DNA from 2 places in the Stenotrophomonas sp. Steno-C18 genome. Region 1 is predicted to be linked to the other one. Evidence: riboswitches for the same ligand, from Rfam matches in the RefSeq annotation. Region 1 holds a riboswitch; the other holds the start of a gene.

What was found. A riboswitch is a leader RNA that binds a small molecule or an ion and turns the genes downstream of it on or off. The one in region 1 is predicted to bind thiamine pyrophosphate.
Region 2: it holds a riboswitch for thiamine pyrophosphate, as region 1 does, so the genes downstream of both, thiC (phosphomethylpyrimidine synthase ThiC) here and AC06FE_RS04875 (TonB-dependent siderophore receptor) in region 1, are expected to answer to the same signal.

Annotation. Positions count from the first base shown of each region.
Region 1 is NZ_JBWJOX010000002.1:70,521-79,187, reverse strand. Features, by position in the region: gene AC06FE_RS04885 (GGDEF domain-containing protein) at 1-762, shown strand, start outside; gene pnuC (nicotinamide riboside transporter PnuC) at 859-1,455, opposite strand; gene AC06FE_RS04875 (TonB-dependent siderophore receptor) at 1,452-3,623, opposite strand; TPP riboswitch at 3,692-3,787, opposite strand; gene AC06FE_RS04870 (phosphotransferase enzyme family protein) at 3,831-4,967, opposite strand; gene AC06FE_RS04865 (hypothetical protein) at 5,221-6,186, opposite strand; gene AC06FE_RS04860 (hypothetical protein) at 6,497-7,450, shown strand; gene AC06FE_RS04855 (DNA glycosylase AlkZ-like family protein) at 7,499-8,593, shown strand; gene AC06FE_RS04850 (hypothetical protein) at 8,643-8,667, shown strand, end outside.
Region 2 is NZ_JBWJOX010000003.1:165,948-174,614, reverse strand. Features, by position in the region: gene AC06FE_RS08070 (hypothetical protein) at 1-68, opposite strand, end outside; gene AC06FE_RS08065 (hypothetical protein) at 65-619, opposite strand; gene AC06FE_RS08060 (prepilin-type N-terminal cleavage/methylation domain-containing protein) at 624-1,418, opposite strand; gene ggt (gamma-glutamyltransferase) at 1,571-3,277, shown strand; gene AC06FE_RS08050 (BCCT family transporter) at 3,472-5,049, opposite strand; TPP riboswitch at 5,268-5,369, shown strand; gene thiC (phosphomethylpyrimidine synthase ThiC) at 5,486-7,360, shown strand; gene AC06FE_RS08040 (DUF4136 domain-containing protein) at 7,468-8,043, shown strand; gene AC06FE_RS08035 (ion channel) at 8,056-8,667, shown strand, end outside.

The DNA.
Region 1 (8,667 bases):
GTGCTGCTGTTCGCGTTGCTGATCAGTGGCATCTGCGTGCTCAATGTCATCAAGCTCATCAAGCTGCTCAGCGGCGGGCTGGCGGCGCTGAGCATGGATGGCCTGTTCCAGATGGTCTTCTATGTCTATATGTGCTCGCTGGCGACCATCCTGCCGCCGTCGATCGTGTGGCTGGTGTTGCGCCGCCTGACCGATGCGCTCCGTGGCATGGCCGCGCGTGATCCGCTGACCCAGCTGCTCAACCGTCGCGGCCTGACCGAGGCTTTGGACGCCTGGTTCCGGCGGCCCAATGCCCGGGCTCGCCTGTTGCTGGTCGATGTCGACCACTTCAAGCGCATCAACGACAACTACGGCCACCATGTGGGCGACGCGGTGCTGTGTGGCGTGGCGGATGCGCTGCGTGGCGCGGTGCGCAAGGACGACCTGGTGTGCCGGCTGGGGGGCGAGGAGTTCGCCGCCATCTGCATGGGCGCCGACGATGCGGCGGCACGGCGCGTGGCCGAGCGGGTGCGCGGGGCCATCCAGGACAAGGTGATGCTGCAAGGCCCCCGTTACGCGGGGCTGCGCTGCACGGTAACGGTGGGCGTGTCGCACTGCTTTGGCGACGAGGCCTCGCTGGAGCGCGCCATGCAGGACGCCGATGCCGCGCTCTATCGCGGCAAGCGCGCCGGGCGCAATCGCGTGGAGTGGGCGTTGCCGGTGGTGGATGCCCCGCCAGGAAGCGCGCCGATGAAGGCGGAAGCGGACGTGGCGCTCACCTGAGGCGCAGGCCCGGCCGCGCGGGAGGACGTGTGGCCTGGCCGATTCCCGCCGAAGGGGAGGGAACCGGCACGGCCGTCCGTGCGTCGCGCGCCGGGGTCAGGCGGCCGGCGAGGCCGGTCGTTGCATACGGTCCTGCGCGCCGGCCTTCTTCCACGCGCGCAGGCCCATCGCCGCCAGTCCGACGAACACCAGGTACAGGCCCGCCGTGGCATGCAGCGACTTCACCGCATACATGCCGACGTAAACCACGTCCACCACGATCCATAGCCACCAGGCGGCGGTGTGGCGGCGCGCCTGCCACCACTGCGCGACCAGGCTGAGTGCGGCGAGCATGGCGTCCAACCACGGCAGGGCGGCGTTGGTCCAGCTGTGCATGGCCGCGCCCAAGGCAAGGCCGAAGGCGATGCCGATGCCCAGGTCGCGCGTCCACTGGCCGGTGGCCAAGGGCGCGATGACGATGCGGCCTTCGGCCTGCGTCTGTCTGCGCCAGTTGAGCCAGCCGTACAGCAGGAAGGCGGCGAACGCGCCCTGCAGCAGCGTGTCCGAGTACAGCCGGGCCTCGATGAACACCAGCGCGTACAGGCCGACCGAGACCAACCCGACCGGCCAGGCCAGCATCCGCCGCTGCGCCATCAGCCACACGCCGAGGATGCTGGCCGCGACCGCCGACCATTCCAGGATCGCCGGGTTCATAGCGCGATGGTCACCGACAGGCGCGCCTGCCGCGGTGCACCCGGGAACAGGTAGTAGTCACCGGAGCTGCTGCCGGTATCGCGCCAGTAGAAGCGGTTGAACACGTTGTCCACCGACAGGTTCCAGTTCACCGCGTGCGCGCGCAGCTGGTGCTGGAAGCGCAGGCCGGCATCCACCACGCTGTAGCTGGGCGCACGCACACGGCCATCGGCGGTGGCGACGTTGGAAGAGGCATAGCGCCAGCCGCCGGTGATGCCCAGCCCTTCGGCGAAGGGCAGGGCGTAGTCGGCATGCAGGCTGGCGCGGCCGCTCGGCACGTTGATCAGCGGGTGGCCCTCGTAGGCAGGCGTGCCGCTGTTGCGCGCGCGTGCGCGCAGCGCGGTGGCGCTGGCGGTGAGCTGCAGGCGCTCGGTGACGTGGCCCTGTGCGCTCAGTTCCAGCCCGGTGTGGGTCTGCTGGCCTTCCTGCACGAAGGTGTAGCCGTAGTCGCTGTCGTCGGGCTTGGCGTACTGGAACGGCTGGTTGATGCGGAACAGCGCCGCGCTCAACGTCAGCGCATCCGACGGGGTGTACTTGGCGCCGACCTCGACCTGGCGCGAGCGCACCGCCGGCAGGAAGGTGCCTTCATTGGTGGTCCAGAACGGTGCCTCCTGGCCGAGCGAAATGCCCTGCGCATAGCTGGCGTAGAGGTTGAGATCGTCGTTGGCGCTCCAGATCAGCGCGGTCTGCGGCAGGAAGCGCGACAGCCGGTTGCTGCGTTCCAGGTTGCCGCGCTTGTCGAAGGCGCGCTCGTCCAGGCGCACGAAGCGGCCACCGGCCAGCAGCTGCCAATCGTCGGCGAAGCTCACGCGGTCGAGCACAAACAGCGACTTCTGCGTGCTGTCCAGGCGGCGCACCGACGGGCCCGGCTGCAGCGGCGAGGGTGCGAATTGCGGTACGTCCTTGTCGTGGATGTTGGCGGTGCCCACGTACTCGTTGACGTTGCGGCGCTTGTCCACGGTGCGGTCGAAGTAGTCCGCACCCACGGTCAGCTGGTGCGCGACGTTGCCGGTGCTGAACTGGCCACGCAGCTCGGCGCGCAGCTGGCGGTTGCGGCGGGTGTCGTCCGGGCTGCGGTAGTCGTAGATATCGTAGTCGCCGTTGGGCGCGAAGTAGTTGCCCGGCACGCTGCCGTCGGCGCATTCGGCGGCGTAGTAGCAGCCGTAGGCGAAGGCGACGTTGTCGTCGATGACCGAGCGGCTGTAGCTGGCCGACACGCGTGACTGCCAGGCCGCGTTGAAGTCGAAGGTGTGCAGCGCGGTGAGGTTGGTGCTGTCGATGCCGACCGGTGCCTGCCATGCCTGGTGGCCGAGCATCTTCTTGCGGTCAACGTTGCGCGGCAACGCGGTGGCGCCCAGCAACTGGTAGCCGGACGCCGAGCGCTGCGCGCTGGCCTGATAGTTGGCGTCCACTTCCAGCTTGCCGCGCTCGCCGATCAGCCAGTCGGTGGCCAGTGCGTAGAAGTTGCGGCGGCCATCGGCGTTGTCGATATAGGAACTGCTGTCATCCCACGCGGCGTTGAAGCGCAGGCCGATGCGCGGCGTGACCCAGTGGCCGACGTCGATGGCGGCGTAACGGCTGCCTTCCGAATCGGTGCCGAGGGTGACGCTGCGCACTTCGGCCGGGCGCTTGCCGACGTAGTTGATGACGCCGCCCGGTGCGATTACGCCAGCAGCGAGGCCGGCTTCGCCCTTGAGGATCTCCACCTGCTGCACGTTCTCCAGCGCCAGGCGCTGCTCACCGGCGATGGTCAGGCCGTTGAAGCGGTAGCCGGTGGCGGTATCCAGCGCGAAGCCGCGGATCGCGATGTTCTGGTAATAGCCGACCGGCGCGTAGCTGTCGCCCAGCGATGCGTCGTTGTAGGCCAGCTCGGACAGCGTGCGCACGTGGCGGCTGTCGAGCAGCTCGCGGTCCAGCACGGTGATCGAGGCGGGGGTGTTCTTCCAGTCACCCACACCGAAACTGTTGGACTGGGTGTTCTTTGCATGCGGCTGCTCGGCCTGCACGCGCACCGCGGCCAGCTCGGTGGGCGAGCGGTCGGCGGCAGCGGTTTCGGGGTTGCTGGCGTGCAGCGGCAGGGCCGCGCTCAGGGCAGCAGTCAACAGCGAGATTCGATAGCAGCGGTTCATTCGTTTCGTCATCAGCCGATGGGGGAGACGAAGCGAAGGCGCGCACGCGCAACGCCATGGAGGCGGTGTGCCTGCTGCTCAAAGCTCCCTACGCCGGTGCAAACCGGATCAGGTTCCAAGGGACTCTCTCAGCCTGCAAAAACCAGGCACCCCCGCTTCAGGCGCGTATTTGACCACAAACGGTACGGATTTGCGCCCCGTTGGTATTCAGGCAGCGGCGTGCAGGGCGGTCAGCAGGGCCTGGCCGTCGGCGCCGCCGAACCAGCGGGCGTGGCCGAGCAGGAAGTCGTAGTAGGCGACGTCGGCATTGGCGGTGGAGCCGGTGATGCCGTGGAAATACTCCACTTCGGACAGTGCGAAGTCCAAATGCACGACGGGCAGCAGATCGGCCAGCAGGTGTACCTGGGCGGCCGGGAGCGGGCGCACCTGCCGGTAGCCGTCGAGAAGGGCCAGTGCGGTATCCACATGCACGGCAGCCATGCCGCGCTCCAGTTCCAGCCAGGCGATGGCATTGCGCTCGATGGCGGTGGCCAGGTCGAACAGCGCGCTGGTTGGCGAGGCCAACCCGAAGTCGAGCACGCTGGCGATCCGCGTCGCCTCGTCCTCGCGCCGCCACAGCAGGTTGGAGACATGCCAATCGTTGTGTGCCCACAGGCGTGGCTCGGCCTGCAGGCGCGCGGCCAAGCCGTTGTGCCAGGGCAGCACATCCTGCTGCAGCTCCTGCAGCCATGGGCGCCGGGACAGGTAGTCGTGCAGGGCCGGGCGCGTGGAGGCGTCGCGTGCCAGCAGCGCGATGGGGTCTGGGCTGCGGATCAGGTCATCGCGGGCGACCAGAATGTGGGTGTCGCGCTGTGGCGCGGTGTAGCTCTCCGCTGCGTGGTGCAGCGTGGCCAGCATGCGACCGGCCTCGCGTGCCTGGGCGAGGTCGGTAAGCGGCGTCCATGATGGCGCATCGCGGTACAGGTCGTCCCCCTCGCCGACGGCATGCAGCTCGTAGGTCCAGCCTTCGTGCGCAAGGGCGGTGGCTCCGCTGCGGTCCGCCAGTACGTCAACCACGGGTACACCTGCCCGGGCCAGGTGCGCGATGAAGCGGTGCTCCTCGGCCAGCGTGGCGGCGGTGCGGACGCGGTGATGGTGGCGCTTGATGAAGACCCTGCCATTGACGCCTTGCGCGATGGCCGCAGCGGACATCGGGCGTGGGCTGTGCCAGATCAGCGTTGCCGTGGCTTCCAGCTGCGGGAAGCGCGTCGCCAGCCATGTGATCTCGCCGGCGCTGATCGCAGGCCAGTCGGCCGGCACCTCGTCGTTGTTGAGGCCTTGGACGCGGTGAGGGGAGGTGGTCATGGCAAAGCGGGGCGGGCGTGGCGGTGCAGGGGCGACAGGGTAGCGCGTCGGGCCGGCAAGGGGAGGGGACGTGCGGCAACGCCCCTCTCCCGCATGCAGGGAGAGGGGCGCCATGCATGGATGACCGGAGTCCGAATGCGCGAGGCAGGGGAATGCCTCCCCTCCATCCCACCTGGCCTGCAGAGGGTGGCCGACACGTTCATGCCTGCGGCCAACTGGGCGGAAGCCCCCTACAGGCAGGTGAAGCGGGACGTCATCGGATGCTGCAGTTGATCGTCTCGCCATTCCAGCTGCACGACATCCGGTTGCGTCCCGCGGCGGAGCCTCCAATCGGGACGCCGTAGAGACGGGCGGATTCGATCCAGCGTTCCAGATTTCTCGAGCCTTCCCGGCCTTCGCCGAAGTAGTAGTTGCCTGCGTACTCCGGTGCGGTATCGCGGGTCGCGATGGTTGCGTCCGGAAACTTGTTGCCGAGACCGTCGCGACTCTCGCCAGTCACGTACTTCGCCTCTCCCACGTTGTCCACGGTGACCCGATAGACGGTCCGTGAGCCGTCGCGCCAATTGACCATCACGATGATGGACCCGGCACCGCGCAGGGAGCCCCAGGAAAGCGCCAGCTCCTGCAGGGTGAGTGCAACCGAGTTCCAGGCCGCGCTGGTGGTGTTTGCGCCGGCGAGGTCCAGGGCGATTTCCCTGCCGAACCGAGTCCGTGACGTGGCGGACATGACGATGTCACTGGCGCTGAAGTTCTTGTAGGCATCCGGAAAGCGGATGCCCGTGGGGTTGGAGAACTGGGGGTCATCCGGGTGGGCCGTGACAACCAGCCCGCCCTTCGAATCCTTGGAGCGCCCACGTGCTGCCTCATCTGCCGGCGCGGGACCACCGAAGCCTGGGTAACCATTGGTCGGTTGGGAGGAAGGGGCCGCAGCCGCCGCTTCAAGAATCCGGTAGAACGCCGCCGAGATCTTCGCTGGAACGGTGACACGGAGGGTGCGCCAACGCTTGAACTCCTTGTCGTACTCGACATCGTAGGCGGTCAGCTTGGCGCTTTCGAAGTCGACGACCACGGTAATACCCGGCCCTTTGGAAATGGCAGCATTGACGGTGGACGGGCAGCGGTTGCATTCGACCACCCCGCCGGCGATCGCGGGAGTGGGGGTGAGCAGCACGGTGGCGGCGAAGAGCAGGCCAGCGAATGTGGATCGGATCCTTTCCATGGAACGAACTCCAGAAGCGGCTCATGCCGCACGGAAATGGTCAGTGCCAGCTGCTGCTGGATTCAATCCGAAACGCTGCGGACTAGTGCCCCGCGATGGGTCAGGGGACTGGGACTTGCAGGGGCAGGAAACGTGCCAGCCTGCAGGAGCGGCCTGCTCCGGCCCCCTCCCGCATGCGGGGAGAGGGGTTGGGCTGAGGGAACAGGCTCAATTTCCCGTCCGCGCGGCCGATGCTGTCACCGGCGATGCGCTATCGTGCGCCGCCCTTTCCTCTTCCGGCGATCCGCCTTTCGAAATGGAGTTCGTACCCATGTTCCCCCGCGCCCTGTTGCTGGCCCTGGCCAGCGTTTCCTTCATCGATGCATCGGCCGTGCAGGCGCAGGCATCGCCGGTTGCGCCCGCGAGCGTCGAGCGCCCGGCCCGCATCCGCCTGTTCGGGCAGAACGGCGTTGGCCTGACCATGTTCACCAACGCCCACTGCGAGGATGCCTACGAGGAGGAAATCGAGGGTTCGGGTGCGGTGTCGCTCGGCTTCAAGGCGCTGGTCGGCAAGCGCCAGCCCAATACCTCCATTGGCATCCCGCAGAGCGATACCACGCGCACGCTGGAAGACCGCAACCGGTTGATGGCCAACCCTTACTACACCGAGTTCGTGCTGGTGCCGGGACAGCCGGTGGCGCTGCAGGCGCAGATCGCCAGCGGCGCCGGGTTGAGCTGCGGGCGCGGACGCGGGGTGCAGGTCAGCTTCGTCCCTGAGGCGGGCGTGGACTACGAGGGCGACATGATCCGCGACTTCGATGCCATGCGATGCGGGATTGCGGTGCGCCAGGTCGCTGCCGACGGCAGCCTCAGCCCGGTTCAGACCGCGCCGTGGCCGAAGAAGTGCGACGCGCCGCCCCGTCCGGCGCCGTCGTTGATGACGCTGTTCCTCGATGCCGACCAGCTGCAGTACCGGTTGGCCGAGGAAGGGGCCGAGGTCGATTCCATCGACAACGACAAGGGCAGCATCGAAGACCTTGAGGAGATGTTGCAGGAAGCGCCGCTGGCTGCCGGCGTGGGGCTGTGCATCGTGAGCGACGAGGCGCTGGATGCCAGCGCGCTCGGCGCCAAACTCCCCGGCCTGCTGGAGGCGCGTGGGGTGGCCGACCGCGTGGTGCGGTTCCGTACCGGCGCGCTGGAAGCGGAATGGGGGCTCACCGCGCAGCATCCCTTGAGCTTCGCACTGGCCGAATACTACTGCCGCGCGGCCAGCGGCCAGCGCTGAACCCGGCGGCACTGGGTGGGGCGGGGGGAATGCGTGCATCATTCCCCCATGCAGCCCACCCTCGACCATCTTCGCCGGTATGCCATCGCCCGCTCGCTGTTCACGCCGACCACGCTGATGCGGGCGATCGGCAAGCTTGGCTTTGTCCAGGCCGATCCGATCCGAGCGCCGGCGCGTGCGCAGGACCTGACCCTGCGCCACCGCGTCACCGGCTATCGCGCCGGTGAGCTGGAGCGCCGCTATCCGCGGCTGGCGCTGGAAGAGGATTTCTTCGTCAACTACGGCTTCCTGCCGCGCGCGCACCATGCCTTGATGCACCCGCGTCAGGCGCGGGTGGTATGGACGCCGGCGCGCTGGAAACAGGCGCATGCGGTGCGCGAGTTCATCGCCGAACGTGGCGTGGTGCATCCGCGCGAGGTCGATGCGCAGTTCGCCCACGGCAAGACCACCAACTGGTTTGGCGGCTCGTCCAATGCCAGCACCGAGCTGCTGGACGGCATGCATTACCGCGGGTTGCTGCGGGTGGCACGGCGCGAGGGCGGAACCCGCGTGTACGCGCTGCGCCAGGGCGATGCGACGCCGGTGACGGCGGAGGTTGCTCAGGCCCGGCTGGACGCGCTGCTCGACATCATCGTGGGCAAGTACGCACCGCTGCCGGCGGCCAGCCTGGGCCAACTGCTGGGCCACCTGCGCAGTGGCGTGCCGCAATGGCAGGGGCTGCGTGCCGATGCGCTGAAGCGTGCACGGCAGCGTCTTGGCACGGTACGCGTGGAGGGCGTGGACTGGTTCTGGCCCGAGGGCGAGAACCCGGCCTCGGCGCGCTGGAAGCCCGATGACGCGGTGCGGCTGCTGACGCCGTTCGATCCGGTGGTCTGGGACCGGCGCCGCTTCGAACAGTTCTGGGGATGGGCCTATCGCTTCGAGGCCTACACCCCGCCGGCCAAGCGCAAGCTCGGTTACTACGCCCTGCCGTTGCTGTGGGGCGAGCAGGTGATCGGCTGGGGCAACCTCGGGGTGGCTGGCGGCCAGCTGCAGGCGCAGCTGGGCTACGTGGCGGGGCGGGCACCGCGTGACGCCGCATTCCGGCGCGGGCTGGAGGATGAGCTGGCGCGGATGCGGGTGTTCCTGGGGTTGGACCCATGACAACGGAGCGGCGCCGCGCGGCGCGCGCCCTCAAGGAGAGCGGCAGGCAATGAAGCGGGCGACAGCGGCGATGC
Region 2 (8,667 bases), on a different contig from region 1:
ACGGTCACGCGGTCCTGGTCGAAGGTCAGCCAGCGCCCGGGCAACTGGACGATGTTCTGCATGCTCATGGCTGCGCGCCTCCCGGCGTGCTCTGGGGCGGCAGCGGGCCACCGGCGGTGCGGAACAGCAGGCTGCCGCGCAGGGTCAGCGACAACGGCGCCGGCGGGCGGTCGGACAACGTGGTGGGCAGGTGGAACAGTCCTTCGGTCGGGTCGGTCACCGACAGCTCGAACACGTCCGCACCGAAGATGCGGTCGGGGCTGGGAGCAATGCCGCCCAGCAGGGCGTCGGCATCCATGCGCGAGAGCTGGGTCTGGTTGAGGTTGATCAGGCGCTCGCCCCAGCCGGTGGGCTCCATCCCCAACCCTTCCAGCTGCTCCAGCAGCTGGCGGGCGGAGCCGGCGTTGTCGACCTTCAGTTGCGCCTCCTGCTGGGCCATCCGCGCCTGCGACAGCAGCTCGTTGCGGGTGCTGAGCTGGTCGTAGGCACGGGCCAGGCTGCTGCGTGCGGAGATGAACCACACGGCCGTGGCCACGAGTGCCAGCAACGTCACCGCGAAGATCATCAGGGAGAGACGTCGGGACCGGCGCAGCCGGCCCAGCAGGGAGGCGATGTCCATGGATTTACTGGTTCATCTTGTAATGGGCGACCAGCGTGATGACCTGGTCGGTGTCATCACCGCCACCGGCGACGTTGGAGTTGGCCGCGCCGGCCGAGCCGGCCTTGTTGGTGTTGTTGCCCTTCCACTCCATGCTCTCGGCGTCGGCGTTGCTGCCCACGCTGCGCTTGTTCAGGCCCACTTGGCGGAACGCGCCGGATTGCGGGTCGGGCTTGCCGTCGATCATCTGGTCCAGCGAGCGGGCCAGGTCCGGGGTCAGGCCGGAGATGACCATCACGTTGCCGGCGCCGGAGGCGGTCTCGGCCGGGTTCCACTGGAAGCAGACCTGGATTTCCTGCGGGTTGCCGTTGGTGTCCAGGTAGACGTAGCGGTCCTCGAAGCCCTCGCCGCGGCCCGGCGGCAGGCTGATGCCGGCGCCACGCATGAAGTCGCGCAGCTTGTCGCCGTCCTGCGAGGCGGCGGTCACCGGCTGGTCGCTCTTGGTCGAGGCCGAGCCATTGCAGATCGCGCCCTTGCTGGCGGTGTTGTTGGCCATGTCGATGTCGTACTCCTTGCCGGCGACCATCAGGCGCGGCGCGGCCTGGTTGTCACCCACCGGAGCACCGAAGCGCTGGTGGTAGCTGTTGTAGGCCACCACCCATTGGTCGACGAACTTCTGCTTGATGCGCGTGTATTCGGCGTTGCGCTGCACGTCGCGGCCGATCATCACCGCGCCGATGATCACGCCGATGATGACCAGGACCACGGCCATCTCGACCAGAGTGAAGCCGCCCTGATGGCGCTTGGATCGCATTTGCATTGGAAGAGCCCCTTTTGGAAGAACCGGATGCCGCCGTGGCCATGCAGGGCGACGGGTTTGTTTCGGAGGAGCTAGATACGGTGCGGGCGTAAGACGTGCGTAAGACAGCGCGGTGGGCTACTTTCGCCGGACCATCCCACCGGAGCCCGCCGATGCTGCGTCCCATCCTGTTCCTGGCGGTCTCATCCGTCTCGTTGTGCGCGGCGTCCGCCGCCGACCGTGTCACCGGTCACGCATTCGCCACGCGCTCGGAAGTCATCGCGCCGCATGCCATGGCAGCCACCTCGCAACCGTTGGCTACCCAGATCGCGCTGGACGTGATGAAGGGCGGCGGTTCGGCGGTGGACGCGGCCATCGCCGCCAATGCCGCATTGGGCCTGATGGAGCCCACCGGCAACGGTGTGGGCGGCGACCTGTTCGCCATCGTCTGGGATCCGAAGACGCAGCGCCTGTACGGCTACAACGGTTCCGGGCGCTCGCCGCGTTCGCTGACGCTGGCCGAGTTGCAGCGCCGCGGGTTGAAGGAAATCCCGGCCACCGGGCCGCTGCCGGTATCGGTGCCCGGTGCGGTCGATGGCTGGTTCGCGCTGCACGAGCGCTTTGGCCGCACGCCGATGGCCGACAACCTGGCCCCGGCCATCCGCTATGCGCGCGACGGCCATCCGGTGGCCGAGGTGATCGCCTACTACTGGGACCGCTCGGTACCACGGCTGTCGCAGTACCCCGGCTTCACCGAGCAGTTCACGGTCAATGGCCATGCGCCGCGCAAGGGCGAGATGTGGCGCAACCCCAATCTCGCCAACACCCTGCAGCAGATCGCCGACGGTGGCCGCGATGCGTTCTACAAGGGTGACATCGCCCGCACCATTGGCGATTACTTCAAGGCCAACGATGGTTTCCTCAGCTACGAGGACATGGCCGCGCACCACGGTGAATGGGTCGAGCCGGTGAGCAGCAACTACCGGGGTTATGACGTGTGGGAGCTGCCGCCCAACAGCCAGGGCATCGCCGCGCTGCAGATCCTCAACATCCTGGAAGGCTACGACTTCTCGAAGATCCCGTTCGGATCACCCGAGCATATCCACCTGTTCGTCGAGGCCAAGAAACTGGCCTTCGCCGACCGTGCGCGCTTCTACGCCGATCCGGCGTTCGCGCCGGCACCGGTGGCACGCCTGGTGTCCAAGGACTATGCGGCGCAGCGGCGTGCGCTGATCTCGATGGACAAGGCGTTGAAGGAAGTCCAGCCGGGCACGCCGAAGCAACTGGAGCAGGGCGACACCATCTACATGACCGTGGCCGATGCCGACGGCATGATGGTGTCGTTGATCCAGTCCAACTACCGCGGCATGGGCAGCGGCATGGCCCCGCCGGGGCTGGGTTTCATCCTGCAGGATCGCGGCGAGATGTTCGTGCTGCAGAAGGACCATCCCAACGGCTACGCGCCGGGCAAGCGGCCGTTCCAGACCATCATCCCGGCGTTCATCACCAAGGACGGCAAGCCGTTTGCCAGCTTCGGCGTGATGGGCGGGGCGATGCAGCCGCAGGGGCATGCGCAGATCGTGATGAACCTGGTGGACTTCGGCATGAACCTGCAGGAAGCCGGCGATGCGCCGCGCATCCAGCACGAAGGCTCCAGCGAACCGACCGGGCAGGGCACGGCGATGAGCGACGGTGGGGAAGTGAACCTGGAGACCGGCTTCAGTTGGGAAACCGTGCGCAGCCTGATGCGCAGGGGACACCGGGTGACGTTCGCCGATGGTCCGTATGGCGGCTACCAGGCGATCATGCGGGATCCGGAGAGCGGCGTGTACTACGGCGCTTCCGAGAGCCGCAAGGACGGGCAGGCGGCCGGGTACTGAGCTGGGCTGTTCGGGGAAGCAGAAGCAGCCCTCCCCGGTCCTCCCCTTCGCCTGCGGCGAAAAGGAGGGGGAAGAGCCAAGAGCCAGGAGCTGAAAGCTCCCTGTGTCGCCTGCGCTCCGCTTCTGCTCCTGCTTCGCCCCCTCCCTTTCGCCACAGGCGAAGGGGAGGGTCGGGGAGGGGTAAGGCCCTTGCCTCAATCCCCGCCCACGTTCCGCGCGGCTTCCGCGCGTGCATCCTCCTGCGCGGCCTGCTCGCGTTCGATCCAGGCCTCGATCAGGTGCCGTCCGCGCTGCGCCAGCCGCCGCTGGCGGTTGGACTCGGCGTCCAGCACGCGGTACAGCGACACCATCACCAGCACCATCAGCAGCGCGAACGGCAACGCGGCGATGGTGATCATGCCCTGCAGTGCGTCCAGCCCGCCGGCCAGCAGCAGCACCGCGGCGATCAGCGCCACCGCCACGCCCCACACCAGCTTGCGTGACAGCGGCGGGTCGCCGGCCTCGTCGGTGGACATGCTGGCCAACACCAGCACCGCCGAGTCGGCCGAGGTGACGAAGAAGATCATCAGCAGCACCAGTGCCAGGCACGACAGCAGCAGCGAACCGGGCAGGCTGTCGAACAGGGTGAACAGCACCGTCTCGTAGCCGTTGCCCAGCGCCTGCACCAGGTCGGCGTGGCCGAACAGCTGCGACCACAGCGCGGTGCCACCGAACACCGAGAACCACAGGAAGCCGAGCACGGTCGGTGCCAGCACCACCCCGACCACGAACTCGCGCACGCTGCGGCCGCGTGACACCCGCGCGATGAAGGCGCCGACGAACGGCGCCCAGGCAATCCACCAGGCCCAGTAGAAGATGGTCCAGTCGGCCACCCAGGTGCTGCCGGAGAATGGCGACATGCGCAGGCTCATCGTCACCAGCTGGTTGAGGTAGGAGCCCAGCGTGGTGGTGAAGGTGTCGAAGATGAAGCCGGTGGGGCCCAGCACCAGCACCGCGGCCAACAGCAGCGCGGCCAGAGCCAGGTTGAAGTTGGACAGCCACTTGATGCCGCGCTCCACGCCGCTGGTGGTGGAGATCATGTACAGCACGAAGGCGACCGCGATCACCGTCATCTGCAGCGGGACATCGGCGGTGATGCCGAACACGCGCTGCAGGCCGGCCGAGATCTGGATGGTGCCAAAGCCCAGCGTGGTGGCGACGCCGATCGCGGTGGCCACCACCGCGGCGATGTTCACCAGCTTGCCGAACGCGCCGCGGTGATGGCGGCCGATCACCGGTTGCAGCATGTCGCTGATCAGCCCCCGGCCATTGCGGTTGTACTGGAACCAGGCCATCGCCAGCCCGATCAGCGCGTAGATCGCCCACGGGTGCAGGCCCCAGTGGAAGAACGCGTAGCGCATCGAGGCACGCGCCGCGTCCATGCCTTGTGGCGGCAGCCCTTCCGGCGGGGTGACGAAGTGCGAGATCGGCTCGGCCGCGCCCCAGAACACCAGGCCGATGCCCATGCCGGCGGCGAACAGCATCGACAGCCAGCTGGCGCGCGAGAAGTCCGGCTCGGCGTCCTCGCCGCCGATGCGCAGGTTGCCGAAGCGGCCGAACGCCAGGTACAGCAGGAAGGTCAGGGTGAGGAACACGATCAACAGGTACATCCAGCCCGCGCCGCGCACGACGTGCGTCAGCGTGGCCTGGACCACGTCGTTGAAGGGGCCGGGCGCAATGCCGGCCAGGAGCACCAGTACGGCGACCAGTGCGATGGAAACACGAAACACCATGAAGGAGCGTCTCCGATCAAGAGCGATTGAGGGGAGCGAGCCGGGGCTTGCAGCGAGGGCCGGCGCCAGGGCCGGGCAGGGAAAGGTGGACGAGCACCGTGGCGCGGCCAGCAGGGCATCGCACCGGGCGGGATGTTACTGAACGGCACGTCACGATTCCGTTAGCAGGCGATGACGCGGCGCACCGGGCCAGGTGGCACCGCTTTGTGGTCTAATGCCGCCCGAAGCGGGGGTACCGCGGCCATCGGGCCACGGTTGAGACATACCCTTCGAACCTGATCCGGCTCATACCGGCGTAGGGAAGCTTCGTGTGCCACGGCATGCGTTCCGTTCACAGGGGACAACCGCCATCGGCGTGCGCCTTCGCTTCGTTCCGTCATGCGAATCCCTCGCATGGCCCGCACCTCCCGGTGCGGCTTGACCAGGACGAATGCCGATGAACGCCCAGCCCAGCCTGCAGCAGCAGGCCCAGCAACTCTCCGAATCCGTGACCCAGCCGATCCCCGGCTCGCGCAAGATCTTCGTGCCCGGTTCGCGGGCCGACCTGCAGGTGCCGATGCGCGAGATCGCACAGACGCGCACGCCCACGTTGTTCGGCGGCGAGGAGAACCCGCCGATCACGGTGTACGACACCTCCGGCCCGTACACCGATCCGCAGGCGCGCATCGACCTGGCCGCCGGGCTGGCGCCACTGCGCGCACGCTGGATCCAGGAGCGTGGCGATACCGGGCAGCTGCCGGGCCTGAGCTCGGCGTTCGGGCGTTCGCGCGAAGGCAATGCCAGGCTCGATGCCGTGCGTTTCCCGGCACGCGTGCTGCCGCGTCGTGCCATTGGCGGTGCCAACGTCACCCAGATGCATTACGCGCGCCGCGGCATCATCACCCCGGAGATGGAGTTCGTCGCCATCCGCGAGAACCAGCAGTTGGAGGCGGTACGTGATGCCGGCCTGCTCGCGCAGCACCCGGGGCAGAGCTTCGGCGCCGACATCCAGAAGGTCATCACCCCGGAATTCGTGCGTGACGAGATCGCGCGTGGGCGCGCCGTGCTGCCCAACAACATCAACCACCCGGAAAGCGAGCCGATGATCATCGGCCGCAACTTCCTGACCAAGATCAACGCCAACATCGGCAACAGCGCGGTGTCCTCGGGTATCGCCGAGGAAGTGGAGAAGCTGGTGTGGGCGATCCGCTGGGGCGGCGACACGGTGATGGACCTGTCCACCGGCAAGCACATCCACGAAACCCGCGAGTGGATCATCCGCAATTCCCCGGTGCCGATCGGTACCGTGCCGATCTACCAGGCATTGGAAAAGGTGGATGGCCGTGCCGAAGAACTCAACTGGGAAATCTTCCGCGACACCCTGATCGAACAGGCCGAGCAGGGCGTGGATTACTTCACCATCCATGCCGGCGTGTTGCTGCGTCATGTGCCGCTCACTGCCAAGCGCGTCACCGGCATCGTCTCGCGTGGTGGTTCGATCATGGCCAAGTGGTGCCTGGCGCACCACAAGGAGAACTTCCTCTACACGCACTTCGAGGACATCTGCGAGATCATGAAGGCCTATGACGTGTCCTTCAGCCTCGGTGATGGCCTGCGCCCGGGCTGCATCGCCGATGCCAACGACGCGGCGCAGTTCGGCGAGCTGGAAGCGTTGGGCGAATTGACCAAAATCGCCTGGAAGCATGACGTGCAGACCATCATCGAAGGTCCGGGCCACGTGCCGATGCACCTGATCAAGCAGAACATGGACAAGCAGCTGCACGAGTGCGGCGAAGCGCCGTTCTACACGCTCGGCCCGCTGACCACCGACATCGCGCCGGGCTACGACCACATCACCAGCGCCATCGGCGCGGCGATGATCGGTTGGTACGGCACGGCGATGCTGTGCTACGTGACGCCCAAGGAACACCTGGGCCTGCCCAACCGCCAGGACGTGCGCGACGGCATCATGGCCTACAAGATCGCCGCGCACGCGGCCGACCTGGCCAAGGGTCACCCGGGCGCGCAGGTGCGCGACAACGCGCTGTCCAAGGCGCGCTTCGAGTTCCGTTGGGAGGACCAGTTCCACCTCGGCCTGGATCCGGAGAAAGCCAGGGAATTCCACGACGAAACCCTGCCCAAGGACGTCCACAAGCTGGCCCACTTCTGTTCGATGTGCGGCCCGCATTTCTGCTCGATGAAGATCACCCAGGACGTGCGTGATTACGCCGCCGAACAGGGCGTGGACGAGGCGCGCGCGCTGGAAGCGGGCATGGCCGAGAAGTCGGCGCAGTTCCGCGAACAGGGCGCGCAGGTGTACCGGCCGGATTGACCGCCGGTTCCGCTCCCGGGGAGCCCGCCGGCTTCCCGGGGCAGGGTTGACGCGGATGGGGCGGCGGTCGTGGTAGCGTGCAGCCGTCCATCGCAGGGGAGGTCGCCATGAAGCTTCGCAATGCGTTCCGGCTCATCACGGTGCTGTTGCTGTCCTCGTTGCTGGCGGCCTGTGCCAGCACGCCCCGGGTCAGCAGCCAGGCCGATCCCAGCGGCGACTTCGGCCGCTACCGCAGCTTTGCGTTCTACTCGCCGCTGGCGTTGGAACAGAACGGCTACACCACCATCACCAGCAATCGCATCCGTGCGGCGGTGCAGGCACAGATGCAGGCGCGTGGCTATGTGCTCGACGAAGCCAAGCCCGACCTGTGGGTCAACCTCAATGCCTACCTGCAGGACAAGACGCGGGTGACCACGATGCCGCAGGTGGACTACGACTACTACTACAGCTACCGCGCACGCGGCTACGTGGCCGTGCCGTACTGGCGCGACCGCACCGACGTGCACCAGTACACCGAGGGCACGCTCAACGTGGACGTGGTCGACGTGCAGCGCAACCGCCTGGTCTGGGAAGGCGTGGCGGTGGGTACGGTGGGCCGCAGCACTCCGGACAAGCGTGGCGCGCAGATCGATGCGGCGGTCGCGGCAATCTTCGCGCAATACCCGTACCGCGCCGCGCGCTGAGGATCGCCCTCGATGAGCGTCGGTCCGGAGGGAGCGCGGCCGGAAGGCCTGCGCGTACGCGCGCACCTGCGCTGGCTGGCGTTGGCCCGCCGGCATCCGTCGGCGTGGCTGCTGGCGGTGCAGCTGCTGGGCGTGCTGCTGTACCCGGCGATGGAGCACATGACCGCCGGCCGCGTGCTGTTCAACGCGTTTGGCATGGCGGTGCTCGGCCTGTCGGTGTGGGTGGTGCGACGCAGCCCGCTGGGCATCTGGATGGCGTTGACGCTGGCGATCCCGGCGGTGGTGTTCTCGGTGGCCGGTGCGGTGCTGCAGCGGCACGCGTTCACCACCACCTCGCAGGTGCTCGAATGCCTGCTGTACTTCTATACGACCTGCAGCCTCATCGCCTACATGTTGCAGGACCATGAAGTCACGCGGGACGAACTGTTCGCCGCGGGTGCGACATTCACGCTGTTGGCATGGGCGTTTGCGTTCGCCTATTCAGTTTGCCAGCAGTGGTATCCGGGCAGTTTCATCGCCAGCAGCGAGGGGGAAATACGCAGCTGGGTGGAGCTGCTTTATCTGAGCTTCAGTTTGTTGTCCGGGGTCGGGCTCAGCGACGTCACGCCGGTGCATCCGCAGGCA